Regions from separate parts of the Caldicellulosiruptor sp. DIB 104C genome, predicted to be linked through region 2. Evidence: riboswitches for the same ligand, from Rfam matches in the RefSeq annotation. Region 2 holds a riboswitch; the other holds the start of a gene.
What was found. A riboswitch is a leader RNA that binds a small molecule or an ion and turns the genes downstream of it on or off. The one in region 2 is predicted to bind cyclic di-AMP.
Positions count from the first base shown of each region.

Region 1 (16,026 bases), 320 kb from region 2:
AATTATCGCAACAACTATAACCATCTCAATTAATGTAAAACCTTTGTGCTTGCTGTTAACCTGTTTTACAAGCCAAGCCATCATCTTTCAAATCGCCCCCTCTTGTTTTTTAAATTTTTAGTAACCAGGATCAACATTTGGAAAAAGCTCATAAAAGTTTGTTCCATCACCACTATAAACTTTTAGTACAGTATCAAGTTTATAGTAGAAATAGCAGGAACGTCGGTAAACTGGCTTTGGCAAGCCTCCTGAAATATAATCGCTAAGCTTTAAACTATATGGAGGACTTAAACTTACAACATCTGAGTCAATTTTGTGAAAATTGTTATCAGGTATAAGCACATTTAAACTTTTCCCGCTATCTTCCTCGAAAAGGTAAAACGCATATGCAATATGCCTTGCATTTTGTATATCAGCTGACTTTCTTGCCTTATTTATATTCTTTAAAACCTGGGGAACAGCTATAGCAATAATCACACCCAGGATAGCAACCACTACCACCAGCTCAATTAAGGTAAATCCTTTTCTTTTCAATTTAATTTTCCCCACCTTTTATACATCTTTGAGTTTTTTACGCACCAACGCTTCCATACAATTTGAATATCGGCAAGATTATTGATGCCAGTAAAAAACCTACCATGATAGCAAGCAACACAATCATTATAGGTTCAAATATTGATGTTAGCCTTGTTACCTGATTTTCAACTTCATTCTCATAATAATCCGCTGCCTTATTAAGCATATATTCCAAATTACCACTTTCTTCACCAGTTCTTATCATAATTTCAATAAGCCTTGGGAAAATCCCCACATCAGCAATAGGGTAGCTCAAACCCTCTCCCTTCTGCACCCTGTCGATAACCTCTTCAAACTTCTTCTCCACAAATACATTTGTCATGACATTTTTTGTGGTCTCAAGAGCTATCACTATACTAACACCAGCTGCTGTCATCGTGCCAAGTGTTCTTGTAAACCTTGTTACAATTTGTCCAAGGATAATCTTACCTATGACTGGAATTTGAAGTTTGAACTTATCTATATAAAATCCACCTTTGTCGGTTTTTCTAATTACCTTGTAAGCTACCACAAATAAAATGCATACTATAATTATTAAAATAAAATTGTTTCTCATAAAATTGGAGCTGGAGATTATGAACTTTGTGGTTGCAGGCAGCTCAACATTAAGCTCGCTAAAAATCCCTACAAAAGTTGGTACAACAAATGTGAGCATTATTATCAATACACCTATTGCAACAAGAATAACAATTGCCGGATATATCAAGGCATTTATAATTTTCTGGCGTAATTTTAACTCCTTTTCAAAGTGGGTAGCCATCCTATCAAGTGCCTGATCAACAGAACCTGACATCTCACCAGCTTCAATCATGTTTATCAAAATTGGTGGAAAACATTCAGCTTTTTCTGCCAAAGCTCTCGACAACATTGACCCACTTTGCACTTTCTTATGTATATCCTCTAATACCTTTCCGAAATATCTGCCTTTGAACTGCTCAGCAATGACATCTAACGCACTTACCATTGGTATACCCGCCATAAGCATTGTTGCAAACTGGCGACAAAACACTGCTAAGTCTTTTATAGGTATCTTTTTTCGCAACTGAACTGAAATATCTTTTTGCCATACTCCTTTTTCTCGCAAGTCTATTATATATAGCTGACGTCTCTTAAGACTTTCTGCTGCAAGCTCAATTGTATCTGCCAATATTGTCCCCTCAACATTTTTACCACTGCTATCTACTGCTTTGTAAACAAACTCCGGCATACCCCACTACTCTCCTTAACATCCCAAATTTATTCGTCACACCACCAAACCTAAAAAGCATTTGAAAAGCTTATGCACTGAGCAGTCTTTGCATAAAATCAAAGTCAGTAGCATAGTTGAACGCATCTTCACGGGTGATAAGCCCTCGTTTGTACAAGTCTATGAGTGACTGCTCCATTGTTATCATGCCCTGTCGCTGATGCGTTTGAATAATTGATTGAATCTGATATGTTTTAGCCTCCCTAATGAGGTTTCTTATGGCCGGATTTACTATCATTACCTCTGTCGCAACAACTCTACCTTTACCATCTCGACGGGTCAAAAGTTGCTGAGAAACAACTCCCTGTAAAACTGTTGATAGCTGAATTCTTATCTGTTGTTGCTGATGCGGTGGAAAAACGTCAATTATACGGTCTATTGTCTTTGCCGCTCCAATTGTGTGAAGTGTGGAAAACACCAGGTGTCCTGTTTCAGCAGCTGTTAAAGCTATCGCAATTGTCTCCAAATCCCTCATCTCACCAACCAGGATTACATCAGGATCTTCTCTCAAAGCCGCCCTCAGCGCATCTGCAAAGCTGAGTGTGTCACTCCCTATCTCTCTTTGATTGATAATACTCTTGTTGTGCCTATGCAAATACTCTATTGGATCCTCCAAGGTTATTATATGTACATCTCTTTCTTTATTGATTATATCAATCAATGATGCCAGAGTTGTGGATTTTCCTGAACCAGTTGGACCTGTAACTAAAACAAGTCCTTTGTTCAATTTTGTAAATTCCTTCAATACCGGTGGAAGGCCAAGTGTCTCAAATGGTGGTATATTTACTGGAATTATTCTAAAAGCTATAGAATATGAACCTCTTTGTTTATAAACATTTACTCTGAACCTGCTTACGCCTTTTATGCCGTAAGAAAAGTCTATCTCACCTTTCTGCTCAAGAATTTTAAACTGGTTTTCGTTGGTGATCTGTCGCACAAACTCCTCTACCATTTCAGGCGTCAAAATTGAATCGTCTGTCCGTACCAATCTACCGTGAATTCGATAAATTGGAGGAACACCTGGTGTAATATGTATATCTGATGCCTCCTTGAGAAATGCTTCTTTGAGAATTGAATTAATATCCATAAGTATTTGCTTCCTCCTTCCCCTAAGCTCCCCTCTTGTTATTACTTTACAGTACTATTCTAAGGCATAAGTAATCTTAAGATATTCTTCAACTGATGTAATTCCATTCAAAACTCTCTCTTTGCAAGCTTGTCGCAGTGTCTTCATCCCCTGTTTGACAGCAAGTTCCTTTATCTCCTCACTGCTGACATCTTTTTTGTTTATAAGTTTTCTCAACTCTTTTGTCACAATCAGAATTTCATATACACCTGTTCTACCATAGTAACCTTTTTTATCACATATATGACATCCTCTCTTTCTGTATAATTTTACATTCTCATCTTGCTTTATGTCAAGAAGAATTTTTTCTTCCTCTGATGGCTCATAAGGCTCTTTACAGTATGGACACAGTTTTCTTACCAATCTCTGTGATATTACCCCTACCAACGACGAGCTTATCAAAAAGTTTTCTATCCCCATGTCAACCAACCTTGTAATTGCACTTGCTGCATCATTTGTATGAATGGTTGACAACACTAAATGCCCTGTAATAGCAGCCCTGATTGCCATGTCAGCTGTCTCTCTGTCTCGGATCTCACCAATCATAATTATATCCGGGTCCTGTCGCAAGATTGATCTCAGCGCCGCTGCAAATGTTAGCCCTGCTTTGGTATTGACCTCAACTTGATTAATACCTTCTATAGTACTTTCAACAGGATCCTCAACGGTTATTATGTTGCGCGTTCCAGTGTTAAGTTCGTTTAAAATAGTATAAAGCGTAGTAGACTTACCACTACCGGTGGGACCACAGACCAAGATTATTCCATGTGGCGCAGCAATCAGCTTGTTATATTTCTCTTCGTCCTCTTCAGTCAAGCCAAGCTCAGTTTTGGAACGCACAAATGCACTTTTGTCTATCACACGCACAACAATCTTTTCACCATAAACACATGGTAAAGAGGAGATTCTCATGTCATATATTTTATCCGAAAAAATGTAAGTTGTTCGCCCATCCTGTGGTATCCTCTTTTCTGCAATGTCCATATTACCTACAATCTTAATTCTTGCCAATAGTGATGGCAATATCCCAATATCTAACTTCAAGACATCATACAATACACCATCTATTCTGTATCTGACTTTTATCTCGTTCTCAAACGGTTCAATGTGAATGTCGCTTGCACGCGATGTAATAGCTTGTTCAAAAATCGAATTGACAAGTCTTACAATAGGTCCTTCTGTTCCGTCTTCCAAACCAAGCTGGAATCGCGGTGTTAAAGTAGCTCTTTTGGCTTGGCTGTCCTTCTCTGCAGTCTCTTTTTGCAACTCTTCAGCTGCTTTTAAAGCTTCTTGCTTACCATAGAACCTTTCGATCGCACGTTTAATATCGGATGCCTTGGCGATTCGTGGTCGTACTCTTTTGCCTGAATAAATCTCAATATCCTCCATTGCAAATATATTAAGAGGGTCGGCCATTGCCACAATCAGGCTTCCATCTTCAGCAAAACTTACCGGCAAAACGGTATGTCTTCGTGCAATTGACTCAGAAATTGTTTCAACTGCCTTAGGGTCAATTGGATATACATCTAACTTTATGTGAGGTATCCCTAACTGAAATTCTAAAATCTCTATTAGCTCATCTTCTGTTATATAGCCTTTCTCAACCAGTATCTCGCCCAATTTTTTATTGGTCTGCTTTTGAATTTTAAGTGCTTCTTCCAGTTGCTGAGGTGTAATTATCTTTGCCTCTACTAAAACATCTCCAATTCTCTTTCTTTCTCTTGGCAAAATAATCTCCCCTCTTTTCCCTTATTTTTATGTTCCTAATTCACTCTCAGCAAAATTGTTTCTTTTCGCAGTTATTTTTATCATTACGTCATTATTGTCAATTTCTGACTCAAATATTATGTTTGGTTTATATAACACGTAAACTTTCCATTCTGTTTGATTTATATCTTGCTCAATTGCAGAATACAAAACATTATTTGAAGTTAGCTTGAGAGAATTAGAAGTTACAAAAGCTGCGCTTTGTGGAATTATAGCAATTAGCAAACCATTATCTTCAAATTTCAAGATTTGCACTTTATTGCTTTCAACATTTTGTATCTTGATATATTCATCCCCAACCAAGATTTCACAATGTTTCACTTCAAAAATAAGTTTTATAACATTGTTCTCTACTACTACTTGCCAAAATGCATAAGCATGCTCTATGGACAAAATAAGTACTTTTTCGCTGCTTATATAATCTATACTTTTAACAACTTTCCTTGATTTGGTATTCCACACAATATCTTTTTCTTTAGTTAATACCTCTCCTAACAAGACATTAAGCTTTCCATCTTCTTTTTCAACCTTCTGTGGTTTAATTCCACCTCTGTTGAAATGAAACTCAACATGCACCAGCTCTTCGTTAACTTCTTTAACTTCAACCTTTTCAAGAACAGGGCATTTTTCAACTGTCAAAAATATTTTATCTTCTTTCTTTTCTACAGAGTATCTGACTTGGTCAGCAGTATCAATCAACAGTTTATAACCATTTTCCTGAGCTACCTGATATCTTTTGACAACCTTGCTTTGCAAATATTTGATTCCTTTTTCAATGTATATATCCCTTCTTCTTATTTTTACGATTAACATATTATTTTCATCGTCTTTTATAACTTCCACATCATCGTAATCTATCCGGGACAGTTCAAATACTACCATATCGTCTTCAATAACTGGATTAACTGTTACAACTTGTGCTTCAAACTCAACAATTATGTTTGAATTCTCTAATCTTACATTAAAGTCTTCCACTTTGCTATAAATATTTATTATCACATCTTCCTCTTGCTCATAGAACTCTACCCGTTCAATACAGCCTTCTCTGAATTCAACTATTGGTTGCTCGATATTACATAAAGAAGCAGTTAAAACTTTAATAGTAACAGCACCCTTTTCTTTGTCTTTTTCTGCTAAATACTTTATTTCTCCCTCACCCTTGAGAGTTAAAAATGCTTTTGGACCATTTTCTTCATATTCAAATGCTTTGATTTTATTCAACTTTCTATATGGTATTATAAATAGGTTTGTTGACGTCCTATCTTTTGACAGTGCAACCTCGATTTTACTCTTATTTTTAAGAACAATTGTTCCGCTATATCCCTTTCCTAATCTTTCTATTTCAATAGAACTAAAGGCTTCAAATTGCTCACTGTTTAAAATAGGGTCTTTCAATAAATTTACATATTTGTTATTGACATGAAACTCAATCGTGTTTTGAATTTGGTTATGGTTAATTTCAATCTCCTCAGGAAGTATATTTTGAAATACAATGCATTCCTGGAACAAATTGTAGAGCACAAAAGCTTTGTTAGGTTTTATTGAAATAAACGTTCTGCCTTTTTCTTTTACAACCGAAATCCTTTTTACTGGTGAGCAGATGACAAGATACGACTGGCCTTTTTCCCTATCTTCAACTATTTTAAGACTTTCAAGATACTCCTCTTCGAATTCAAAGTTTCTCTCAAGCAACGTTTTTGCCACAATATAACCATGCAAATAGGCATATGCAACCCCGTTCTCGGTATCATGCTCCAATACTACAGGCACAGTACTTGAGTTTGTTATAAGTTCTATTAGCGTTTCCTCGTCAGAATGATGTATTAAGACATCTTTCAAAATATTTACTTCCACAAATTTTATTCCAACCGATGTTCTTCCTTCAATAATTTCATATCTTGCTTCTTTGTATAAAATAACTTTTACATCATATCCCTTTTCACTTTTTTCTACTATATATCTGTCTACTATTAAATCCTCTACTTTAGTTTCTCCCTCATTAAATATTATGTCACTGGTAGAAATCCTGATGGTGTATTCTTTCTCGGAGATAGCATCAACTTGAATACTGGAAGGCACCACATTATCTATCATTATGAATTTATTATTTTTATTGTATGAAATAACTCCCTTGCTTCTTCTGAGAACTATTGATATCTTCCCTTCTCTTTCACGAATATCAAACTTTTTAGCTTTTGTTAGAACCATAATATATACATTTCCATTTATTTCTTTTACTTCTACTTTCTCAACAAGACTATTCTCAAATGTATACTCATGTTTGACATTTGATGCTACAAAGCACTCCTCGATAGTAACTATTACTCCATTCCCTAATTTCATTCTCCCCACATTGTAAGCTATTTCTTTGTTTGTACAAATTGAAAGGATATCTTCCCCACCTTTCTGCTCAAATTCAATATTAGTCACAATACCACCAACGTCTATCTCCTCACCTTTGTCTTCGTCGTAAAAAACACTTGTAGTACTTCCTTCTTTTTCTTTTTCATCCTCAAGAAACTCATCTGACACACCCATCTTTGTCTCTATCAAATCTGAAACTTTTTCGCTGATTTCTTGCTGATTATTTGTTTCATTTCTTTTTTCTGAGAGATCTTGGGTCAATTCTGGAACATCTGAAATTTCAGTTGTATCAACTTTACTTTTACCTCCCTCACCTTCAACTTTTACGAATTCATCAATTCTAGCAACTTCCTCGTTTTTGCTTTCATTCTCCACACCAGGTGTTTCAATTGTCGCTTGACTTAATTCTTTCTGACCTATACTTTCCTCGTTTGTCATATTTCTTTCAATCTGAGACAATGCTTGAATATTTTTCTCTACTTTTTTCAGAACCTCTTCAACTTTTTCCCGGGAAAACGGTTTGGTGATATAATTTGTTGCTCCAACTTTCATTGCCTCTTTTACAACCTCATGATTACTAATTGCTGTAATCATTACAACCTGCGTAGAGGATGAAGTTTCTTTTATTTTTTTTAAGAGCTCTAATCCACTCATATCCGGCAAAGTAATATCTAAAGTCACTACATCAGGTTTGTATTCCTTAACCATCCTTAAAGCTTCGTTTCCACTTGAAGCTTCTCCTACTACTTCTTCTCCTAATTCTTGTAATATTCCCCTTAAAACCTTTCGTATAAAAACAGCATCATCCACAATTAAGATTTTCACCCTGATACACCTACCCCTCTATTTGAACTTTCGGTTATTTCAATTCTTATCTTTCAGAAGTTCTCTTATTTTATCATACGTTATAAACTTTTTACCTAATATTATTCCAACAATGACAACTACTGTTATCAGTATAGCTTTGACTATTCCAACTTCTAAAATAAACAGAATCAAAATAAGAGCTAAAGCTCCGCCTACCAACATTCCCACATTTTCTTTTATAAATTTTTCTAATTTATTCAATCACCCATACCCCCTCGAATATTTTTTCATATATTTTTGTGAACCTTTTGTAAATAAATTTACACATTTTCTTACTTTTTATTATACTACGCTTAAATTAATTGCGCAATTTAAAAAATTTTTGAATAGCGCTAAACGTTGTTAGTTACTTTTTTATTGAAAACTGCCTCTATCTAAGAAATTACAACACCATAGAGATTCTAAAGTTTTACAGAAGTTAGCAATTCTTTCCATTACTTTTTTTATAGTATTTAACTATATATCAATTATAATTATTTGTTTAATTACTTCACTTTTTGTGCACCCCTCTTTATACGCTGTTCTAAAATCAGGAAGATTAACTATTGAGCGAATTCCCTGTTATGTTAAAATACATATAAATAGTCCCAGAAAGGAATTAAGTATTATTCGCTCTAACAATGCTGTCAAATCTTTAACCTCTAATTTACTTTTTGAAATTTTCTTTTTCATTCTGTTACTAAGAAAGAAAATTTTTTAATGTCTAACATCCGGAAGTGGTATTGATACTTTTAATTACTTGGTTACATGGAAGTAGTCTGCTGAGTTTTTATTTTTTTATTGCCAAAAAGGTTGAGAAATTCCTGCATTATTCTTGCAGAAGATAAAGTATTAATGATTATTCCGAATAATTGGTTATTTCTGAAATTTTATATCCATTAAACAGAATAGTTGTCTTTCAATAATTATAAGTTGAAGTTCTGAAAAAGGTGAGATATAATTTAATAAAAATTCACGAAGAAAGGATTTATACCATGCTACCAAAAGTATACTTTGTAATCCCATGCTATAACGAAGAAGAGATGCTTCCTTATACAATTGAGAAGATGCTGCAAAAGTTTGACGATCTTTTGAAAAAGGGACTAATATCCGAAAACAGCAGAATTATCTTTGTGGATGATGGGAGTAAAGACAAAACTTGGCAGCTAATAAAAGAGGCAACAAAAGACATAAAGTTTGTTGGTGTAAAACTTTCGAGAAACTGTGGCCATCAAAATGCTTTGATGGCTGGAATGAGCTATGCTCTGAAGTTTTGTGACTGTGCAATTACATTGGATGCTGATTTGCAGGATGATATAAACGTAATTGACGAGTTTATCAAAAAGTTTGAAGAAGGGTATGATGTTGTGTATGGTGTTCGAAGCAGCAGAAAAACTGATACTTTTTTCAAAAGATTTACAGCACAGAGTTTTTATAAGCTGATGCGGGCATTTGGAGTTGAAATTGTGTATAACCATGCAGATTACAGGCTTTTGAGTAAAAAAGCCTTAGAGTTTTTGATGCAGTTTGAAGAGAGAAATTTGTTTTTGAGAGGAATAATTCCCCTGATTGGGCTCAAATCAACAATTGTGTATTATGAAAGACAAGAAAGGATTGCAGGTAAGACAAAATATCCACTCAAAAAGATGCTTTCTTTTGCCTTTGAAGGAATAACCTCATTTTCTGTAAAGCCAATAAAATATATAACTTTTGCAGGCTTTTTGATGTTTTTACTCAGCATTGCAATTTTGATATATGCAATAGTTCAGAAGATAAGAGGACAAGCCATTGCAGGTTGGACCTCTTTAACCATTTCAATTTGGTTTATAGGCGGGCTTCAGCTTGTTGCACTGGGATTGATTGGTGAGTACATAGGGAAGATTTATAAAGAGGTAAAGAGACGACCGCTATATCTTATTGAGGAGATAGCAAAAGATGAACATGAGTAATGTATCCCTCAAAAGAAAGTTTATTTTAAAAATTCATTCAAAGGTCAATCAATTACTTGAACTTGTCAAATTTTCAATTGTAGGGGTTATAAACACAACAATTGATTTTGCAGTCTTTTTTGTTTGCTACTCTATTTTGCATTTTAATTCTTCTTTCAGTCAGGTTTTTGGCTACACGGCTGGTATGGTCAACAGTTTTTTGATGAACAAAAAGTGGACATTTGAAGATAGCACAAAAGGACGTATAATAATACTAAAGGTAGTAAAGTTTGCCTTTACAAATATTATCTCATTGCTACTCTCAATTGTAATGATAAAACTTTCAAGGCTATATCTGTCAAACTCAATTTTAATTGCAAAAATACTTGCAACTTTATGTGCTCAAGGGGTAAACTATATTTTATATAAGTTCTGGGTGTTTACTAAAATGGAGACAAATAATGAGAGTATTTAAAAAAACATGTAAAAAGATTTTTGAGTACATTGTTGCTTTATTGCTGGTATTTCTCTTTTTGTTATCCTATTACTATAGATTTTTGCTCTAACAAGAAAAAGTTTTAGGATATAGTTCCCGAAAGTCTTAATATTCTGTGTTTTCGGGGGATGTAATAGCTTGTTGAACAAATGATTTTCCATTAATATAAAGGTGATTGCAAATTGTATTAGCATATTTGGGAGAAATTTGAGACTTATCGTTTTTTGTTACATACCTCTCTTAAATGAGCAACTCACCTCCAATCTACATGCCTCTTGTATGTCTTAATACCCTATAACCTTATATTTTCCAAGCTATATTTTTTTCTCGCACTCCTTTAGGATTTCAAGTAAAAAACTTTGAGAAAGATTTACTATATCAAACCAAATCTTTTCAGCTTCAACTGCCTGGTACACAAGCATCTTAAGACCATTTTCAGTCTTTGACCCTTTCTTTTCGGCTTCTTCCAAAAAAGTGGTCTTAGGAGGATTGTATATCATATCATATACAAAAACTGGTATGCCAGCCACATAGTTTTCAAAGTCAAAAGGACTGCTTTCAATATTCGGAAACATTCCCACAGATGTTGTGTTAATAATTATATCGTATTTAAACTCATATCTTCTTAGCCATTCTACTGGAAGGATTTTTAAAATGTCTTGAAAAACCTCTTTTAAGCTTTCTGCCTTTTCATATGTTCTGTTTGCAACAAAGACCTCTTTCACACCCATCCTGTAAAGTCCATAGATGCAAGCTTTTGCTGCACCACCAGCACCTAAGATTAAAATCCTTTTGTCTTTTACACTAATTCCTACTTCTTCTAAACTCCTTTTAAAACCTAACCAGTCAGTGTTATAAGCAACAAGCTTTTCACCTTCTTTTTTTACGGTGTTGGCAGCCTGAATTATTCTGACATCTTCAGAAACCTCATCGCAAAACTCCAAAATATCCTCTTTATAGGGAATTGTTATGTTAAATCCGACAACATCGCCATCTTTTTTAACCATTTCAACAAACTCTTTTAGCTTTTCAAAATCAGGTAATTCAACATTTGAGTAAACTGCATCAATACCAAAGTTAGACAAGATTTTATTGTGAATAAGAGGAGAGATAGAGTGTCTTAAGCTCTTTCCAATAAGATACAGTTTTTTCATTTGCCCTCATCCTTCATATAGTATTTTAAGATCCTTCTCTCAAAGATTCTGTTTATTCGTGTTATAAAAAACTCCCTTTCTTTAAGCGGCCTTACTAAAATCACAAAGAGTTTTAGCCTTTTTGCACCTATTACATCCGTAAAAAACTGGTCACCAATCACAGCTGTTTGATGGTTTTTCTTTCCTTCATGAAGAATGTAAGATGCTTTTAAAAAACCAGATTTTAAAGGTTTTTTAGCATTGTACACACTCGGGAGCCCTAAAACATTTTCAATTTTTTTTACTCTTTCTTTTTGATTGTTTGACACAAGGCATATTCTAAACCCCAGTTCCTGTGCTTTTTTTATCCAAGAAAATACTTCACTTTTTATCTCAAGTTCACCCCAAGGCACTAAAGTATTGTCAATGTCAATGATAAGATAATTAATGCCTCTTGACTTTAATTTCTTTAGGTCAATCTCAAATATGTTATTACAGATAATATCGGGTTTAAAGCGCTTTAGCATTTTACGTTCTATCTCCCCTTAAAAACTTTTCTGTCTAAAAAGATGATAAAATACAACTTTTTTAAAAGTACATTTGAGCAAATCTTTTTTGTAGAGTATAATTAAATTATATTCTAATGTTGGAATTTTTTCAAAAACAATTTACAAGGGGGAAATTAAAAAATGGTTGAGGTCAAAAAAGTAGAATTTAAAGGGTGGGAAAATTGCTTTTTGATTTCAAATGAGAAAGTTGAAGCTATTGTCACAACAGATGTCGGCCCAAGAATAATTTATTTTGGTTTTAAGGGTGGTAAAAATGTATTTTGCATTGTTGAAGACCAAGCTGGTAAAAAAGGCGGAGATGAATGGAGAATCTACGGGGGAACAAGACTTTGGCATAGTCCAGAGGCAATGCCACGATCATACTACCCTGACAATACACCTATTGAGTATGAAATTTTGACCGATGGTATTATGTTAATTCAGCCTACTGAAGAGTGGACAAAGCTTCAAAAGATAATTGAATTTAGGCTTGACCCAAGTTTGCCAAAAGCATATGTTACATACAGAATAAAGAATAATGGTCTTTTTGATGTAAAAGTGGCTGCATGGGCACTATCTGTTATGAGACCTGGTGGGGTTGAAGTTATGCCAGTACCTAAAATTGATACTGGACTTTTACCAAGCTATCCTCTTGTCATGTGGCCATATACAAAACTCAATGATCACAGAGTTGTGTGGGGTGAAGATTTTATTTTACTAAAGCAGAATCCAAACTGCAAACCCCCCTTTAAAATTGGGTATCCAAATTTAGATGGTTGGGCTTGTTATTTAAATGACGGAGATCTGTTCGTAAAATACTACAAACATATAGAAGGTGCTGAATACCCAGATTTTGGGTGCTCATATGAAACATATACAACAGATTTCATGCTTGAGATGGAAACATTAAGTCCTCTTTACAATTTGCTACCTGGCAGTGAGATTGTCCACCACGAGGAGTGGGAACTCAATAAAGTATCTGGGGAGATTAGGTGCGAAGATGATGTTAAAAGATTAATCCTGCCTCTTGTAAAGAAGGACGAAAAATAAAGGCAAGAAATGAATCAAAAAATACTTGTATAATCTATGGTTGCACTCAAAAAGGGGGCTTCCCTCTTTAACTGGAAGACCCCCTTGTCTTTTTACCTTATTACTCTTTTTGCCATCATGAACGATGTACCATACTTTGAAGTAAGGTCTGAAATTGTCACACAGCCTCTTGCACTCGATGCATGAATATATTTACCACCACCCAGATAAATTCCAACGTGATTGATATAATTTTTACCACCGTCTGTATCAAAAAATACCAAATCACCAGGTCTTAACTCATTATATGATATTCTCACACCATTTGTAGCTGCCATGTCAGCTGCAGTTCTCTCTAAGCTAATCCCAAAGTTTCTAAACACATATTGAACAAATCCTGAACAGTCAAACCCTGTCGAAGGAGATGATCCACCATATCGATACCGTATCCCTAAAAAGTTTTTAGCAAAACCAAGTATTCTATCAGCTAAACTGCCATTGTAAGCAACTTGAGCTTCCCTATCATATCCGCCACGTGATGATATCTTCGTTGTATGGCTTGTTGACATTTTCAAAAGATAATATGCCATATATCCAACTGTGCCATCGAGTGTTTTTACCTTTATCCAACCGTTTCGCTCTCTTGCCAAAACGTATACCTTGCTACCCTTCTTCAATGTTTTTAGTATTTTTGAAGAAGTGGACATATTACTTCTGACCCTTGCATTGTCTTTTAGAACGGTTGCCATCGGCATCTGAGAAACTACTTGCCTTGTATTTGTAGAACTTTTTACTGCATTTGAAGTACTGCTGTCTTTTGTGAGCTTTATGTAATCAGATTTAACATACCCCACAACACCATCAAATGAAATCTTAACCCATCCACCTGTAGATGATAAAACCTGCGCTTTAAAGCCTTTTGGAAAAATTCCTAATACTTTTGATGATGTTGAAGGACTGCTTCGGATGTTGACAGTAACTGTTGCCTCAGCTGTCTTTGCAAAACCTTTGCTACTCCATGTTATAAGCAGCAAAAACATCAAAATTCCAATTAAAGCTTTAGTATTCATTAGAATACTCCCTTCTTTTTGGGGCTTACGGGATTAGCTGACGGGTTCGGGACAAGAAGGACATCCCTACGGCAGCCAAAGTTTGCCGATTCACCCCAATATAACGCTGGTTCTCCCGCTGCATGAGGCAAATTTAACAAACTGCCTCATGCATTCAGCCACTCTTGTCAATCATTTTGATGTTATTATTTTATTATAATTTCGATATTACGTCAACCTCTTTTTACGAAATTGTTACACGAATGTTGCTAAAATATTACTACTCAAAATCCTAACTCCTCTTTTACTATTATTATCTTTATACGCCCTTTTACAGGGTGCCTCCTTGTGACAACAATATGGCTGCATATACAGTCCTGGCTCAAACAATCATGACATTTACCAGAAGAAGTACAAGGTGTATTCTTTGAAAGTCTTTTTGCATTCATAGGTGATGCAATGTTTCTTACCCTGTTTATTCCTTCCTGCTCATTCAAGACAAGCTTGTTTATTCCAACAATTACTATCACGCTTTTGGGTCCAAACATCAAAGCTGCAAGTCTATTACCATTGCCGTCAATATTGATAAGTTTGCCATCAAGGGTTATGGCATTTGAAGACATGATATAGTAATCTGCCCAAAACGATTTTCTGTAAATCTCTCCAAGCTCGTCGCCACTTAACCCCTCTTTGTACCTGTCCAAGAAGTTAAACTTCCCATTTCTCAAAAAATCAATTACCCCACACTCAAAAAGCGTCATTGAACCTCCACACGAAACCACTGAACCTTTTTCAATTATTTTTTCTAAAAGAGGTACAATATCCTCTTTTTTGTCTACAATAAAACATTCAAAATTTCTCAACTCAAGGTTTTTCTTCAAAGTTTCAAGATTTATATCAATCCACCATTTTTTGTTTGGATTCATTATTTTTTCTCCTCCCTTTGAAGTATGTGTTTTAGCTCCTCTAAGGTATTTAAAACAACAGCTTTTTCTTTTAGGCTATTGTAAAGACTTGTTGCTATTCCATTTGTAAAGTCACGATTTGAAATATCTTCTTGTTCTATAATAAATAGTTTCTTTGCAAACCTTAGTGCTTCAAGATTTTTTACATTCTGAATTCCAAACGGAATATCGCACAAAATACAAAAATCTGCTTTCTTTATTAGCTCAACATTTTCAATGTACTCTACTTCTCCAATTGGCATAAATGGCATTGTGAAAACTGTGTATATAGAAAGTGCCTGAGCAGTTTCATAGTCTGTGTCATTTATTGCAAGAACACCTGTTGTAACCTTAAATCCCATCTCAACCAAAAGTTTAAAAACTGCTTGTCCTTGACCTCCGCCTGCTACAACGTGCACATGAACACCCTTTTCATATTCTTTTTGAATTAGTTCAATGTCAAATATTCCAAATGGATTTCTATAGACAATTGCTTCGGTATTGTACACCTTTTTTATATTCTCTGCCTTTATCACATCCTGTGGCCTTCCAAAGTCTACAATTTTGCCATCTTTCATCAAAAAGACAATGTCACAAAACTTCGCCGCGAGTTTAATGTTGTGAAGTGCCATTATTGCAATCTTGCCTAATCTCACTTCATCCTTTACAATATTTAAAATCTTTTCTTGATGTGTAATGTCAAGGTTTGAATTTGGCTCATCTAAAAGTAAAACTTTGCTCTCTTGGGCAAGTACCCTTGCAAACGAAGTTCTTTGCCTCTCACCACCTGAAATCTGCAAGATGCTTGAATACTTTTTTGCTGTTAACTCAACCATATCTATTTTCTCTTCGGCAACTTTCTTGCTCTCTTTGTCGTTTGAAAACCTACTCTTTTCGTGTGGGTATCTTCCCATCATTACTATGTCAATCACCGTAAAAGGAAAGTTTGAAAATATACTCTGGGGCATATATGA
Region 1 covers NZ_CP116337.1:1,565,618-1,581,643, forward strand. The annotation lists gene PGC14_RS07895 (prepilin-type N-terminal cleavage/methylation domain-containing protein) at 1-84, opposite strand, end outside; gene PGC14_RS07900 (type II secretion system protein) at 118-534, opposite strand; gene PGC14_RS07905 (type II secretion system F family protein) at 572-1,783, opposite strand; gene PGC14_RS07910 (type IV pilus twitching motility protein PilT) at 1,854-2,909, opposite strand; gene PGC14_RS07915 (GspE/PulE family protein) at 2,964-4,676, opposite strand; gene PGC14_RS07920 (response regulator) at 4,704-7,904, opposite strand; gene PGC14_RS07925 (DUF2273 domain-containing protein) at 7,944-8,147, opposite strand; gene PGC14_RS07930 (glycosyltransferase family 2 protein) at 8,921-9,874, shown strand; gene PGC14_RS07935 (GtrA family protein) at 9,861-10,328, shown strand; gene aroE (shikimate dehydrogenase) at 10,664-11,503, opposite strand; gene PGC14_RS07945 (YqeG family HAD IIIA-type phosphatase) at 11,500-12,009, opposite strand; gene PGC14_RS07950 (hypothetical protein) at 12,172-13,080, shown strand; gene PGC14_RS07955 (NlpC/P60 family protein) at 13,173-14,129, opposite strand; cyclic di-AMP (ydaO/yuaA leader) riboswitch at 14,137-14,299, opposite strand; gene PGC14_RS07960 (lactate utilization protein) at 14,393-15,034, opposite strand; gene PGC14_RS07965 (ABC transporter ATP-binding protein) at 15,034-16,026, opposite strand, start outside.
Region 1: it holds a riboswitch for cyclic di-AMP, as region 2 does, so the genes downstream of both, PGC14_RS07955 (NlpC/P60 family protein) here and PGC14_RS09520 (2-isopropylmalate synthase) in region 2, are expected to answer to the same signal.

Region 2 (16,026 bases):
CTATTGTTAATACTGCGATGAAATATTTTGTCTTTTGCATTTTAAAATTTCACCTTCTTTTGCAGCGAGTCTTTCACGCAAAAGACACAACATTATTTGATTATAAGGGTAGTTTGTGTGAATATAATTAAAAGAATGTTACAGAAATTTGGGAAGAGAGTTTATCGAAATACAGAAAAATAAAGGAGACTGCCGCATTTTGACAGCCTCCTTCGCAAATCTCATTTTTTCCAAATTTATATTTTTACTTTATTTTAATTGCTGAATCTTAGTTGCAAAGCCTTCCAAAAGTTTTAAGATGCTTGACAAGTCAGGTTGGACATTTTGTCGTTTTATCATGCTTTCATTTATTTGCAAAAACTTTACATCATTTCCAGTTATAATATTGGTTATCTCAATTCTTGAAGAAACACCACTGTTGTTTGCAGGCATGTTTTTAATTATAATCTTTACAATTTTATTTGTCTTTTGGTCTAAATAAAAGCTTACTTTGTAGTCATCCAATTTTAATAAGTTCACTGATGAAGTGATTGCACTTTCAATCTGTTTTGTAATTTGAGCTCCGCTAATTGAAGCAGGGTCTACATTTAAAGATTTTAAAGCTTGCTTTTCTTCATCTGTCAATGTTTTGAGATATAAATCTATCATTGGCGAAAGCTGGGTGAGGATTGTTTTTGTATTAGAAAGCAAAAGACTTTTTACTGCAGGTTCTAAAATTTTGCCAGGCAGAGTTGTTGTCAGCACATAGCAGTCAACGTTTTTGCCAAAAGCTAAAGTTTTTGTCCTATAAGCACCTTTTACAATAGAAGGTGTCTGTGAACTGAGATAGTTCAAAACTGTTTGATTGAACTTATTTAGGTTTTGAGAAAGTGGTATGTCTAACATATTAATTGAGAGCCACAAACTTGCAGGGATGCTGGTTTCTATATATTTATTGTCTTTTGTATCCAGTATATAAACCTTTTGACCATTTACATAAATTGTTGAAGTTGAATTTCCTTTTTTGGCTTGAACAAAGAATTTTTTGTTTTTCCTATCTGCAGATATTTTGTGGCTACTTGTATTATTTACCAGAACATTTACACCAAAGCCTATTGATTTTTGGCCGTTGGAGGTAGTGGTTATGTCACACGAAATTGGAAGGTCAGGATTCAAAAGCTTGGTAAGTTCAGTTTTAAAAGCTTTTTCTAAAGGATTTGATGAGGATTGTTGAGTTTGGGCTGCTGGTACAAAGGGCGCTGAAATGAAAAGGATAAAACTTATAATTGTAAATAAGGCAAATAATTTTTTGAAACTTTTCATTCTTTCTCACCTCCAGATTAAATCTTTCTCGGAATATTAACACTTTCTATATAAAATTATATCACTCTTTTTTAAAAAGTGACCATTCGTTTTGTTTTTTCGCTCTTTCAGTTCTTCTATCTTTTTCCTATAAAACAACTTTGTGTAAAAATAATTTGAGTGGAATGTATGCTTAAATTGTATATATACAACTTTTTTTATCCTCTCTCTTTTGTTCTTTTTGCATATATGCTACTATATTTTTAAAGAAACATGTATGCACAAGCAAAAGGGGAAAAGGGGGATTTTTATGGCAAAGTTTAGTATAGGAATTGATTTTGGGACACAGTCAGGAAGAGCAGTGCTTGTTAATGTTGAGACAGGTGAAGAGGTTGCAACAAGTGTGAAAGAGTACACTCATGGAGTCATGGACGAGAGCTTGCCAGATGGTACAAAACTTCCTCATGACTGGGCACTTCAACATCCACAGGATTATATAGAGGTTTTGGCAACAACCGTTCCAGATGTCTTGAAAAAAGCAGGTGTTTCCAAAGACGATGTGATTGGAATAGGAATTGACTTTACAGCCTGCACTATGCTTCCTATCAAAAAGGATGGGACACCGCTTTGTGAGCTTCCAAAGTTCAAATCAAATCCTCATGCCTATGTTAAGCTGTGGAAACACCATGCTGCTCAAAAGTATGCAAACAGGCTAAATAGAATAGCACAAGAGCGAGGAGAGAAGTTTTTGCAAAGATATGGGGGAAAGATTTCATCCGAATGGCTATTCCCCAAAATCATGCAGATTTTAGAAGAAGCACCAGAGGTTTATGAAGAGGCAGACAGATTCATTGAGGCTGCTGACTGGATTGTAATGAAAATGACAGGGGTTGAGAAGAGGAACTCATGCACAGCAGGATATAAAGCTATCTGGAGCAAGAGGGAAGGATATCCTTCAAAAGAGTTTTTCAAAGCACTTCATCCAAGACTTGAGAATGTTGTTGATGAAAAGCTATCCCGCGACATATATCCTATTGGCCAGAAAGCTGGTGAGCTCACACAAGAGATGGCAAAGCTAATGGGCTTAAATCCTGGAACAGCTGTTGCAATTGCAAATGTGGATGCGCATGTTTCAGTTCCTGCTGTTGGGATTACTGATATTGGTAAGATGCTGATGATAATCGGAACATCTACATGCCACATGCTTTTGTGGAATGAAGAGAAGATGGTCCCAGGCATCTGCGGGTATGTCGAAGATGGAATTTTACCTGGCTTTTATGGGTATGAGGCAGGTCAGAGCTGTGTTGGAGACCATTTTGAATGGTTTGTTGAAAACTGCGTGCCAGCGCATTACTTTGAAGAAGCAAAGCAAAAAGGATTAAATATCTACCAGCTTCTAAAAGAAAAAGCAAAAGCATTAAAACCTGGTCAAAGCGGTCTTTTGGCGCTTGACTGGTGGAATGGTAACAGGTCAATTCTGGTTGATGCAGACCTCACTGGTATGATGCTTGGCATGACCTTAACTACAAAGCCAGAGGAGATGTACAGGGCACTGATTGAGGCAACAGCGTACGGCACAAAGATAATAATTGACAACTTCAATGAACACGGCGTTGAGGTAAGAGAGCTTTATGCGTGTGGTGGCATTGCTGAAAAAGACGAGCTTTTGATGCAGATTTATGCTGATGTGACAGGACTTGAGATAAAGGTATCAGCATCACCTCAGACGCCAGCACTCGGCTCTGCAATGTTTGGTGCAGTTGCTGCAGGAAAAGAAAAAGGTGGTTATGACAGCATATTTGAGGCTGCAAAGAAGATGGCAAAGTTAAAAGACTATTCTTACAAGCCAAATCCAAAAAATCATGAGATTTACAAAAAGCTCTACAGAGAATACAGAATTCTTCACGACTACTTTGGCCGTGGAGCAAATGATGTGATGAAGAGGCTAAAAGAGATAAAAGAAGAAGTTTCGAGGATGTAAAGCTTTTAGGTTTTTTAACTTTTCAAACACAGGCTACCCATTTTTAAAAAGCTTTTCGGACTTTTTGAAGGGTAGCCTGCGAGTTAAATAATGGTATTGATTTAAAATTTTTTAAGTGGTATGATAAAAATAAACTTGTATGGACAAGATGATGATAAAATGAGCAAAACCAAATATGAGATTATAAAAGATTTTATTATTGAAGGAATTAACTCTGGCAAGTTCAAAGAGGGCGAGAAGATTTATTCAGAAAATATGCTTGCAAGAAAGTTCAAAGTTTCTCGTCACACGGTAAGAAGAGCTATAATGGAACTTGAGTTTGAAGGACTCCTTGTGTCTCAAAAGGGGAGAGGTACGTTTGTTGCAAAGAAAAGTGCTGACAGCTCTAAATGCATTGCTGTTCTGACAACATTTATATCAGACTACATCTTTCCCCTGATTATAAGAGGAATTGAAAAGGTGATAGCACATGAAGGGTACGGGCTTTTGCTATTTTCAACCGACAACAGCTACGAATTTGAAAGATATCACTTAGAGAGCATAATAAACAATCCAAACATAGACGCTGTCATAATAGAGCCGACAAAAAGTGCCTTGCCTTCTAAAAATCAAGACCTTTACAGAAAACTTATACAAAAAGAGATTCCTGTAATTTTCATCAACACTATTTTACAAGACATAGCACAAAACTACATAATAACCAAAGACCAGTCAGCAGTTTATAAGCTTACCCAGAGTCTTATAAAAAGTGGGTGCAAAAAGCTTCTTGGCATTTTCAAAGGAGACGATTTGCAGGGGATAAAAAGGTATAGTGGGTTTGAAAAGGCATGCAAGGAGGCACAGGCAGAGTTTGATGCAATCTTTTTTACAAGTGAGGAGTACAATTTTGTTCATAACAGAGCAGCTGAAATCATCTCAAGAGAAAGATTTGATGCTGCTGTTTGTTACAACGACAAGATTGCCCTTCCTCTTTGTGTAAAGCTAAAAGAAATGGGATTTAGAATTCCTCAAGATATATCGGTTACTGGATATGACAACTCACTTCTTTCTACACTGACAGAAATAAAACTCACAACAGTTGAACACCCAAAAGAAAAGCTTGGCGAGATGGCAGCAAAAGCAGCACTATCTATGATAAAGAAGAGCAGAACTGGTGTCAAGGAAGAGGTTGAATGTGAGATAATCTTCAGAAATTCAACAAAAGGAGGATTTTAAAAATGCTTGAAAGCTTAAAAGAACTTGTTTGCAAATACAATTTATATCTTCCAAAATATGGTCTTGTTACATGGACATCCGGAAATGTGTCAGCTCGCGACCCTGACACAAACCTTGTTGTTATAAAACCATCAGGTGTGATGTACGACGATTTGACACCTGATAAGATGGTAGTTGTTGACATGGACGGAAATATTGTTGAAGGGAATTTAAAACCTTCAACAGACACTCTCACACATCTTTATGTATACAAGCACATGCCACATATAAATGCAGTGGTGCACACACATTCTAACTATGCAACGGCGTTTGCAGCACTGGGCCAGCCAATAAAAGTGTATTTGACAGCAATTGCCGATGAGTTTGGCTGTGAGATTCCATGCGGACCGTATGCTCAGATTGGTGGTGAAGACATAGGCAAGGTAATAGTTGAGTATATAGGAGAAAGTCCGGCAATTCTTCTTCAAAACCATGGAGTATTTACAATAGGAAGGACTGTTGATGAGGCAGTAAAAGCGGCTGTTATGGTAGAAGATGTTGCAAAAACAGTGTTTATTGCAAAGATGATGGGCGAGCCTATCGAGATTCCACCTGAAGAGGTAAAAAGAGCTCATGAGAGATACGTGACAAAATATGGACAAAAATGAGCATATTTTTAAATCAAACCCCCAGCACAAAAAGGTTTTATTATACAAAGCACAAGGCTGCCGTTAATTTGGCAGCCTTGCTTTATTTTATATTCCAAATACCTCTTTTACAACCTCTTTTAACTCTTCATCACTTATTGATGTATTTCTTCCATTTTCATATTGACCATCTACCCATTCTTTGACCTTCTGAACCCTTGGGTCTTTTTTGTCAACCTGAATGTCAATACCGCTGTCTTTAAAATACCTGTTTATCCAGATTACAATTCCTGCAATACCTGAGTATGCATCTATAATAACCTTTGGTGGTCTTCCCAAGATTTTACCTGTATCAAATATATTGTAGATTTCCTCATCCTTCATGAGCCCGTCTGCATGAATTCCAGCCCGTGTTGCGTTAAAGTTGTCACCAACAAAAGGCGTCATTGGCGGAATTTCATAGCCTATTTCTTTTTTGAAATAGTCGGCAATCTCAGATATCACAGCAACATTCATACCATCTGCACTGCCTCTTATCTGAATATATTCCATCACCATTGCCTCTAATGGTGTGTTGCCGGTTCGCTCACCTATTCCCAAAAGAGATGTGTTTACCATTGAGGCACCATAAAGCCATGCCATTGTTGAGTTTATGACTGCCTTGTAAAAATCGTTATGGCCATGCCATTCAAGCCACTCAGATGGCACCTCACCATAGTTTACAATCCCATAGATTATTTGAGGCACGCTTCTTGGAAGAGCCACCCCCGGTATTGGTGAGCCAAGCCCCAGCGTGTCACAGGCTCTGATTTTCACAGGCATATTTGCCTCTTTTGAAAGCTTCATAAGCTCATTTATAAACGGCAGGACAAACCCGTAAAAGTCTGCGCGTGTGATGTCTTCAAAATGGCAGCGTGGTATAATTCCTGCCTCTAAAGCTGCTGACACAATCTCTAAGTACTGTTTCATTGCCTGGCTTCGTGTCATCTTGAGCTTCTTAAAAATGTGATAGTCCGAGCATGAAACCAGAATTCCTGTTTCCTTGATACCAAGGCTCTTTACAATCTCAAAATCCTCTTTTTTTGCGCGAATCCAAGCAGTGACTTTTGGGGAATCATAACCCTTTTCCAAACACTTTAAAACTGCTTCCTTGTCCTGCTTTGAGTACACAAAAAACTCTGTGTGAAGAATAACGCCACTTCCATTGTCAAGCTCATGCAAGTAGTCATAAATCCTACAGATTTGCTCAACAGTGTAGGGTGAGCGTGACTGTTGACCGTCTCTGAATGTTGTGTCTGTGATGTAAAGCCGCTCAGGAACATTCATTGGCACAATTCTGTGGTTGAAAACAAGCCTTGGTACTTCATTGTAAGGATAGATGTTCCTGAAAAGATTTGGCTCTTCAACATCCCTGAACTGATACTCAATCTCAAGAATGTGAGTTTTTGGATTAAATTTAACATTCATAAAAACAAACCTCCCTTTCAAAGCTTCGGGGGTTAGCTGACGGGTTCGGGCAGAAAGGGATATTTGCCCTACAAGGCAAGATGCCTTGATTCACCCCGAAAAAGTGGGTCCCCCCTATCCTGTGCTTTTTACACAGGAATTCAGCTTTGTTATAAGTATTATGATACCATTATGATACCAAAGAAAAAGATAATAAACAAGAGATTTAGAATTAATATCGAAACAAAATTTTTAAAATTACTAAGGTAGTATGATATATTAATATATTCATGGAAAAAAGGAAAATAACTGTTGATTTCTTTTATTTTAAATGTTACTATTACAATATAAAGGTACAAAAATAATAAAATACTTGTTCATTAAAAAGGTGGGAAAAATAAAATGAAAAAATTTTATATAGTTATATTAGCGATATTGATTTTGGTGTTTGTGTTTATTACTATTACAAAAGAAAGTTTTTCGATTGCGCTTTGGAGAGCAGGATTCAGTTCTTCTAATATCCAAACATTGGCGAGAAGTTTTGATGATAATGGGAATGAAATTAAAGTCATAAAAACAAGTTCAAAAAAACATGATATTGTTCTTGTTTATTTAGTTAAAAACAAATTTGGGTTTTGGAAGGTTGGATATTTTACAACATCTTCTTCTAATAAATTAGCAGTTATTGGATGGATGAAATGGAGTGCTATTAGAAGGTTTAAGTTGGATGAGGATCCTCTTTTTGAAGCTGAAAATCACAGAATTTATTATGGCAACAATGCCATAAAGCGTATAGAGTTTTTCCCTGGTCAAATTCCTGAAAACGTTGCAGTAAGTATTTGGCAAACTGGTAAAGAATATTACATTCATCTCGTTTGTTTCGAAACAGGTAAGGATAGTCCATTGAATAGTATTGATATATATTCTCTATTACTGAAAAATAAATGTATAGCAAATTTGAGATAATAGAAAATATTATATGAAAGGGGCTCTCCACCTATTTTTTGGACAGCCCCTAAATTTATTGCGCAATTTAAACTTTGATCAGCTCATACTCCAAACTTCCAAGCCCAATCTCTTGAGCATGCTTTAGTGCAACTCTCCAGTCTGTGTCAGGATGAACGCTCTTGAACCTGTCAATCTTGCCGTCAACCTCAATGTGTTTTGCTGTTTCAAACACAGACCCAGCTGGTGTGAATGCAGAGCTATTTACAAGGTCAACACATGCCTTATCCAAAGCAACAGGGTCAAATGACGCAGCTATGCCGATGTCTGGTGCAATAGGAATATCATTGTGTGACCAGCAGTCACAGTCAGGTGATATGTTCATTATAAAGTTTACATGAAAATGAGGCTTGTCTTTGAGCACCGCATATGCATACTCAGCAATCTTTTCGCTTGCAATTGATGCAGCCTCATCCCACTTGACTGTTGCTGCGCCAAACTGACACACTGCAACGCACTGACCACATCCAACACATTTTTCATAGTCAATGACCGCTTTTTTCTTCTCACTCAAAGTTATAGCAAACTGCGCACAGCTTTTGACGCACATTCCGCAGCCAACACATTTTGATGTCTTTATAACCGGCTTTGAGGATGAATGCATAAAAAGCTTTCCACCACGCGAGCCAGAACCCATCCCGATATTTTTGATAGCACCACCAAACCCTGTCATCTCATGACCTTTAAAGTGGTTCATTGAGATTATAATATCAGCATCTGCAATGGCAGAGCCAATCTTTGCTTTTTGAGTATGTTTAAGGTTCACCTCAATCTCTCTGTACTCTGTTCCTTTGAGCCCATCTGCGATGATTACATGACAGCCAAGTACAAGCGGGTTAAACCCATTTTCATACGCAGCTTCTAAGTGGTCCAGAGCATTGCTTCTTCTTCCCGTGTAAAGTGTGTTCGCATCTGTTACAAAAGGCTTGCCACCAAGGCTTTTAATGAGTTTTACAATCCTTGCGACATAGTTTGGTCTTATATACGCAAGGTTTCCTGGTTCTCCAAAGTGGACCTTGATAGCAACAAACTTGTTTTTAAAATCGATTGTTTCAATCCCTGCCTTTTTCACAAGATTTTCAAGCTTGTCGAGCATATTATACCCTGGTTTGGTTTTAAAGTCTGTGAAATAAACCTTTGATGCAGCCATGTTCTCTCTCCATCCCCCTTCAAAAACTTTCTGTGAGAAAAATTATAATCCTTTTTTTTGATTTGTGAATAGCTCATTTTTACACAAAACTACAAATATTTTAAAACGTTTGATATCAAGCTTCTTGCATTAATAATACAATAGCTGAAATGAAGTTTACAAGAGTGCACTTTTTTGATATAAAGTATCATATATGATACTCTTAGAGTGGGGTAAAAATGGTGTTGATTATTGACAACTTTGACTCGTTTACATATAATCTATACAATTATTTTCTAAGATTAGGTGAAAAGACAATTGTAAAAAACAGAGATGAGATTGATATTGGATATATCTATAGCTTAAACCCTACATATATAGTTTTGTCTCCCGGACCGGGAAGACCTGACGATGACAGAATTCTATTCGAAATAATAGATAACTTTAAAGAAAACAAAAAGATTCTTGGGGTGTGTTTGGGTCATCAGGCAATAGGGATGTACTTTGGTGCAAGGCTTACAAAGGCAAAAAGACCTATGCATGGGATTGTAGATACAATAGATCACGATGGAAAAGGAATTTTTAAAGGATTGAAAAATCCTTTAAATGTCACAAGATATCATTCGCTTATATTGGAAAGAAGTAGCATAGACAATACAGATCTTGTAATCACTGCAAAGACGAAAGACAGTGAGGTTATGGGTATAAGGCATAAGTTTTACAAAATTGAAGGTGTTCAGTTTCATCCAGAGTCAATTGCAACTGAACAGGGTCTTTTGATGATAAAAAACTTTTTAAGAGGGTGAAAATTTCTTGAGCATACCGATAATAAGTAATGTTGCTGAGCCATTTTGTGTATTTTTTAATCTAAAAGAGGATTTTTCTATTCTTCTTGAGAGCAATCTCTATAACAAAAGCTATGGAAGATATTCGTTTTTATTTTTAAGACCAAAAGAGGTTTTTATATGCCATGACCATGATGATAGCTTTGAATATTTAGAAAAGCTTTCAAAAGAAGTTTCAAAGAGAAGAAAAGATTCAGATTTTATTTTCAATGGTGGGTTTGCAGGGTATTTTTCATACAACTTTGGTGTTGACTTATATAAAGTTGAAAGAAAAAGAGACTTTTCTTGTGTGTATAAAGCCTTTTTTGGATATTATGAGGATTTTATAGTCTTTGACCATCTTTGCAAAGAGATTTATATAAACCTTTCTTCGAAAAAAGACTTAGAAAAAGTAAAAGAGATTATCTGGGCACAAAAAGATTGTACACATTATAAGGATTTTGAAAAGCCGTTTGTCTTGTCTGTTTTGCCAAATTTTAAAAAAGAAGAATATAAAAAGTGTATAAAGAGGATTAAAGAATATATTTATGAAGGCGATGTGTATCAGGTTAACCTTTCACAGCGTTTTGTGTTCAAAGGGAAGTTTGACCCTGATTATTTATACTTTTGTTTGCGAAACAGAAACTTTGGTGCATACCATGCATACATAAAACTGCCAAATGCAAGCATAATTTCAACATCTCCTGAGCTTTTTTTGAGAAAAAGAGGCTCTGAGATTATAACAAAGCCTATTAAAGGTACAATCAGGCGAGGTGAAAGTGCAGATGAAGACAAGCTTTTAAAAGAAAAACTTTTTAATGATACAAAATGCCGATCAGAGCTTTTGATGATTGTAGATCTTGAAAGAAACGATTTTGCAAAAGTCTGCAGACCCCGGTCAATTGAGGTGCCAAAACTTTTTGAGGTAGAAAGCTACTCAAGTGTATTTCACTTAGTTTCAACAATAAAAGGTGAAATAAACTCTGGGGTCACGCTTTCTGACATAATTAAAGCTACATTTCCGGGTGGGTCTATCACAGGTGCACCAAAATTAAATGCGATAAAGATAATTGAAGAGCTTGAAAAAGACCCAAGAGGAGTTTACACTGGTTCTATTGGTTATATAGCAAATAATTTCAATATGGATTTTAACATTGCAATAAGAACTCTGGTTTTAGAAGGCGAAAGTAGCTATTTTAATGTCGGTGGCGGAATTGTGTGGGATTCTGATGAGGAAGAGGAGTACAAAGAGACTTTGTACAAGGGAAAACCATTTTTTGAGATATTAGGCTGCAGAGAGTTTATAGAAAATATTTGAAATGGGGGAAGTTTAAATTTGCTTTTTTCAGATAATTTTGATAGCTTCAAATTTGGACTTTTGCCCTTTGAAACAATATATTATCAAGAGGGCATCCCTCACTTTTTATATGATCATTTTATAAGACTTAAAAGAGCTTTTTGGATTTTAAATCTGCCTTGCAAAATTAGGTATGAAGACTTTGAAAAAAAGGTGCTTGATTTTATCCTGTCATCTTCCAAAAGATTTGGTGCGATTAGAGTAACATATTACAAAAATACCCTGATGATTGAAGAAAAAGGGATAAGATATACAAATGAATTGTTTACCCAGGGCTTAAGTTTGATAGTTGCAAGGTCAAGAAAAGATTCAAAGAATATTTTGAACTATATCAAAACATATAACATGGGTATAAATTTTATAGAAGAAATTTGGGCAAAAAAGAAGGGATTTGACAGCTGCTTATTTTTAAACCACCAAGGTTTTATCTGCGAAGCTGCGTTTGCAAATATATTCTTCAGAAAAGGTTTTACCCTATATACCCCTCACTTGTCATGCGGGCTTTTGCCCGGAATTATGAGAAAAAAGGTGTGTTTATTAGCAGAGAAGGTAAGTTATGAAGTAAAAAAAGAGTTTTTGAGTTTAGAAGCCATTTCAAAAATGGATGAGTGTTTTATAACAAGTAGTGTTGCAGGAGTTTTTCCTGTAAAAAGGATTGATAAGTTTGAATTTGCAAGCAGAGAATTTGCTGATACCATTTCAGAATATGAATATTTTAAAAGACCTTGGCATGTAAAATAAAAAAAGCCACCCTTTAAGTCTATAACCTATGCGGGTAGCTATTAGTTTATAACACAAAAAACATTTATATCTAATTTTGCAAACTCGATTCATTTTCAATCTTTGCCTTATTTAAAGCATCTTCAACTGCCATGATTATTCCATAAGATGTTCTTGTTGCACCAGAGACTATGTCAACATTTGTAGACTGATTTTGAATAATCTCCTGAGGAATAATTTCAAATGGCAGCTGGGCAAAGCTTTGTGTTTCATTATGAGATACAATTTTAATTTTTGTTATCTTGTCATCTTTAATTGTGACCTCAACAACAAGCCCAGGTCTGTAGCCAAACCCCTCGCCTGTGTAGGTACCATCTTTATATATTTTAGATATACCTTTGGGAGTTTCTGAAGTATTATTCGAAACCTTAAAATTTTGAGTGCTTGTTTCAGTTGCATTTGATAAATTTGCTTGCACGTTTTCCTGCTGTGATTCATCTGAGCTGTTAGAAGATGACACAGGATAAGTGGAATTTTGTACAGAGCCTTGACTTTTCTCAAGACTTGTTTTTTGACTATTTTCTGCAGCTTGTTCAAAAGTTTTAGACTGTACATTGGCACTTTTTTGATTAGTTTCAGTACTGTTATAGCTTTCAGCAGCACTTTGGTTTTGCTGATATTTTGATGTCATGGCATTTTCTTGAGCTTGGTCAGATATTTGATTTTGAGAAGTATTTGCTTCTTGGCTGTTGTTTTGGGCAATTTCTGCTTGATAATCTTGTTGAGTTTCAACTTGTTTATTATCTGAAGAATTAATATTTTCATTTTCTTCATCAGTTTGATAATCTTCATCTGCAAAAGAGGGTATTGCATTGTATTTTGCTGTATCAATCTTTTTTGCACTGGGCAAAAAGCTCAGAGCAGAAAATACTGCAAAAAGCCCTGCAACTGTTAAGCTGCTCGTATATCTTGGGTTGACAGGCTGATTTGCAAAGTTCAACTGCATATTGTAACGCGGGCAGATTTCAACACACTTTATACAAGATATACACTCACCTTTGTACTTCTCTGCATTTTCAGTTTCAATTCCCATTGGGCAAGAAACTTCACATATTCTACATTGACCACAATTTTTCTCTTTCTTTCTAACAAATGCTAATCTTGTCATTGATATGATATTAAAAACTGCACCAAGTGGACAAAAATATCTGCAGTATGGTTTTAAAACAAATGGTGAAAAAAGAGTATCAATAACAAAAAGACAAAGTTTGCTAAATAGAGAGAAATATTAAAGTTCAAAGAAACGAGATTGTCAAAAGCATCCCATGGGTCTGGAAGTTGTTTGTCTCCAAAAGTCCAGATAAAAATGATAAGATAAATAAGTACAATGTATTTTAAGCCTTTTAAAGCTTTGTCAACTTTTCTTGGCATCTCAAATTTAATTTTAAAGAGCTTTCTAAAAAGAAGGTTTGTCCATTCAGTAATTGTTCCAAAAGCGCATATCCAGCCACAGAAAAATCTGCCAAAGAAAATGGTTACAATTACTGTTACAATTAAAAAAATGAAATTTGAATTCCAGTTAAAAGTTTCTTTACCTATAATAGCTAAATACAGACTTTTTATCTGAGACAGCAATATTGCAAAAGACATAGGAAAAAATAGCAAAGAAAAAAGCTGAACAAAAAATCTTATAACTTGCGTTGGTAAAATTTTTCTTTTCACAGTATTATCACCTCATTTATAGATATTACTCTGTATGAATTATCTGTACAGGTAAATCTTTCTTTTAGCTTGGGAGTTAGATAAATTTCTCTGGAGTTTGTAATTACAATCGCGTCAATAGTTTTAAAATCCTGGATAAAATTTATTGCTTTTTTAAGACCCATTGCATAAAATGCAGTGGATATTGCGTCAGCAAATGTTGAGTTGTTATCAATAACTGTAACGCTTGCAATATAATCTTCAACTGGATAGCCTGTTTTTGGATTTATTATGTGCGAAAGCTTCTTGCCATGAATGTTATAATACCTTTCATAACTTGCTGATGTAACTATAGAAGTATTAAAAGTTTCAATAATTCCCACAATTTTACCCCTATTTTTTGTGGGATGCTGTATGCCAACTTTCCATGACAATTCTTCTTTTTTACCAAGTGCAAGAATATGGCCGCCTAAGTCAACAATTGCAGAGTTTATGCTATGTTTCTTGAATATTTCCTTAATTTTGTCAGCAACAAATCCCTTTGCAATAGCACCTAAATCAAGCTTTGCACTGTTTTTTAATTTTATCTTATAATTTGGCAAAAAACTTATATTTTCAAATCCTACAGAAAAAAGGACTTCTTCAATTTGGTTTTTTGAAGGTATTTGATTTTTATTTTGGAAATTTTTCCAATAATCTACAAGGTTTTTTACTGTAATGTCAAAATACCCATCTGTTATTTTGCTGTATTCAACTGCCTTTTCAACCAACTGATAAACTTCTGGGCTCAATTTTATTGAAAAATAGTTTCCAAATCTATTTAGTTTTGATATTTCGCTCTTTGGTTTGAATACTGACAATTTAGCTTCTGTTTGATAAATGAATTCGACTGCTTCATTTAATGCATTTTCAAAATTGTCTCCATAAAATATGAAATTTATATCTGTACCAAGTGCAAAAAGGATTTTATGGTTGGATGTTCGGCCTTGAAAGACACTGCTTGAGACATCTTCTTGTTTTTCTACTCCTTTTTTGATTGTTTTTGTGATATCAATTATAAGACAAAAAGAGAGAGGGTGTGTGAATAAATTGTGAAAAGTTTGTGAATAGAGATTAAGAAAATGTAAAAATCAATTTTCAAGAATTTTTCGAACTGTAGCCAAAAGAAGAGGCTTTACCTTTTCGATTGGAGCAGGCTCTTCCTTTACAATACTTGAGTATGTGATTGAGCTAACAAGCTCAAGAATCATAAAAACAACTATTTCAAGCTCATCTTCTGAATAGTTTGTTTTTATGTTTTTTAATAGCATCTCTTTAGCCAGCTTTATTTCAGAAAATTCCTCATTGTCGGTAATTTTTTTAAAAAATACCCACGAAAAATCTTTTTTCAAAAATCTAAATAGAAATCTGTTCTTACTTAAGTAATCAATTATGTACTCTAAAAAGAACAAAAATTTGTCAACAGGAGATGGAAAGTCTTTATCCTCAACTTCTGCCAACGCTTTCTTTACAATTTCAGCACTTTTTCTCAAAATGAGTTTTTCAAGAATATCTTCCTTATCTTTGAAGTAAAGATAAAAAGTGCCTTTTGCCACTCCTGCCTTTTTGACGATTTCGTCTATTGCTGTATTTGTAATTCCTTTTTCAATAAACAAATTATACGCTGCTTCTAAAAGCCTATTTTCTTTTATCAATTTTTTTTGTTCTCTTTTTCTCACTTCTTTTTTGAGAAACATTGATTATCCCTTTCTTTGAAGATTTTTAACACTTGCCTAATCAAATTATAACCTAATTCTTTGAATATGTAAAATCTCAACTTCTACAGTATAGTGTCAAAAGTGTATAGGGAATTTTTAGGAGGTGCATTTGTGTAGCATGTGAAAATCAAAGCTCCACAAAATTTTTTCACTGCATTGTTTATATTGATATTTGCAAATTAGAAATTAAAAAGAATTCTTGACTAAGTTTATCTCTAAGGTTTGATAGCAGTGCTGACTTTTCTAAAAGCAGCTTAAAAAATTTGGATCTAAATTGCAATATTAAATGCAACACTTTTTTAAAATGAACTGGAAATTGTAATTTGATTAAGACGGCGAACTGAGTGTGATATTAGTTGACAATATATTTCAGCTTCCCTGCAGAAAAGCTGGAAGCTGCCATTTTGTGTTATATATTCTTGTATAATATTTTCTTAGTGAAATAAAACATAGTATAAAAGAAAAAATCAATAAAGATTTAAATTATTAGGAAAGAAAGTTATTTGATGAGATATCGAAGGTAGGTATTAATTGCTGTTTTGCTTTGTACTATTATCTAAGTTTATTCTTCGAAATTTTCAGCAACTCTAAGTAGCACAAAAGCATATGACTAAAATTTAAAAACAAACGAGACTAATGAAAAGCAAACTCTAAAGGCTATAGTCTGTCTCCCCGTTTCAGATAATGGAATTGGTTATATTTGATGCAATAAGAAAAGAAACACCAGAAGGGCCTGATACATTTGATGTTTATGGAGATTTTGTAGATATTATTTGATAATATACATCAAAGAGAATCCTTAAATACAATAAAGATAATAGTAAAAAAGAATGGGATAATATCTTTGCCGTCTGACTTTTAAGTTTACAACATAGGAATTGATGACAGCGGTTAATTATAGTAAGCATATAGATATTCAACCCATTCATTGTATATTTCTTTAGCTGTTTTATTAAACACTTTTTTACAGTCATTGGTTTTAAT
Region 2 covers NZ_CP116337.1:1,888,177-1,904,202, reverse strand. The annotation lists gene PGC14_RS09545 (polysaccharide deacetylase family protein) at 1-40, opposite strand, end outside; gene PGC14_RS09540 (DUF2092 domain-containing protein) at 250-1,302, opposite strand; gene PGC14_RS09535 (ribulokinase) at 1,592-3,262, shown strand; gene PGC14_RS09530 (GntR family transcriptional regulator) at 3,383-4,477, shown strand; gene PGC14_RS09525 (L-ribulose-5-phosphate 4-epimerase) at 4,480-5,124, shown strand; gene PGC14_RS09520 (2-isopropylmalate synthase) at 5,212-6,570, opposite strand; cyclic di-AMP (ydaO/yuaA leader) riboswitch at 6,576-6,726, opposite strand; gene PGC14_RS09515 (hypothetical protein) at 6,952-7,515, shown strand; gene PGC14_RS09510 (DUF362 domain-containing protein) at 7,583-8,704, opposite strand; gene PGC14_RS09505 (anthranilate synthase component II) at 8,923-9,489, shown strand; gene pabB (aminodeoxychorismate synthase component I) at 9,497-10,825, shown strand; gene PGC14_RS09495 (aminotransferase class IV) at 10,844-11,605, shown strand; gene PGC14_RS09490 (FMN-binding protein) at 11,676-12,677, opposite strand; gene PGC14_RS09480 (4Fe-4S binding protein) at 12,806-13,306, opposite strand; gene PGC14_RS09475 (FAD:protein FMN transferase) at 13,303-14,226, opposite strand; gene PGC14_RS09470 (TetR/AcrR family transcriptional regulator) at 14,416-15,021, opposite strand; gene PGC14_RS09465 (hypothetical protein) at 15,934-16,026, opposite strand, start outside.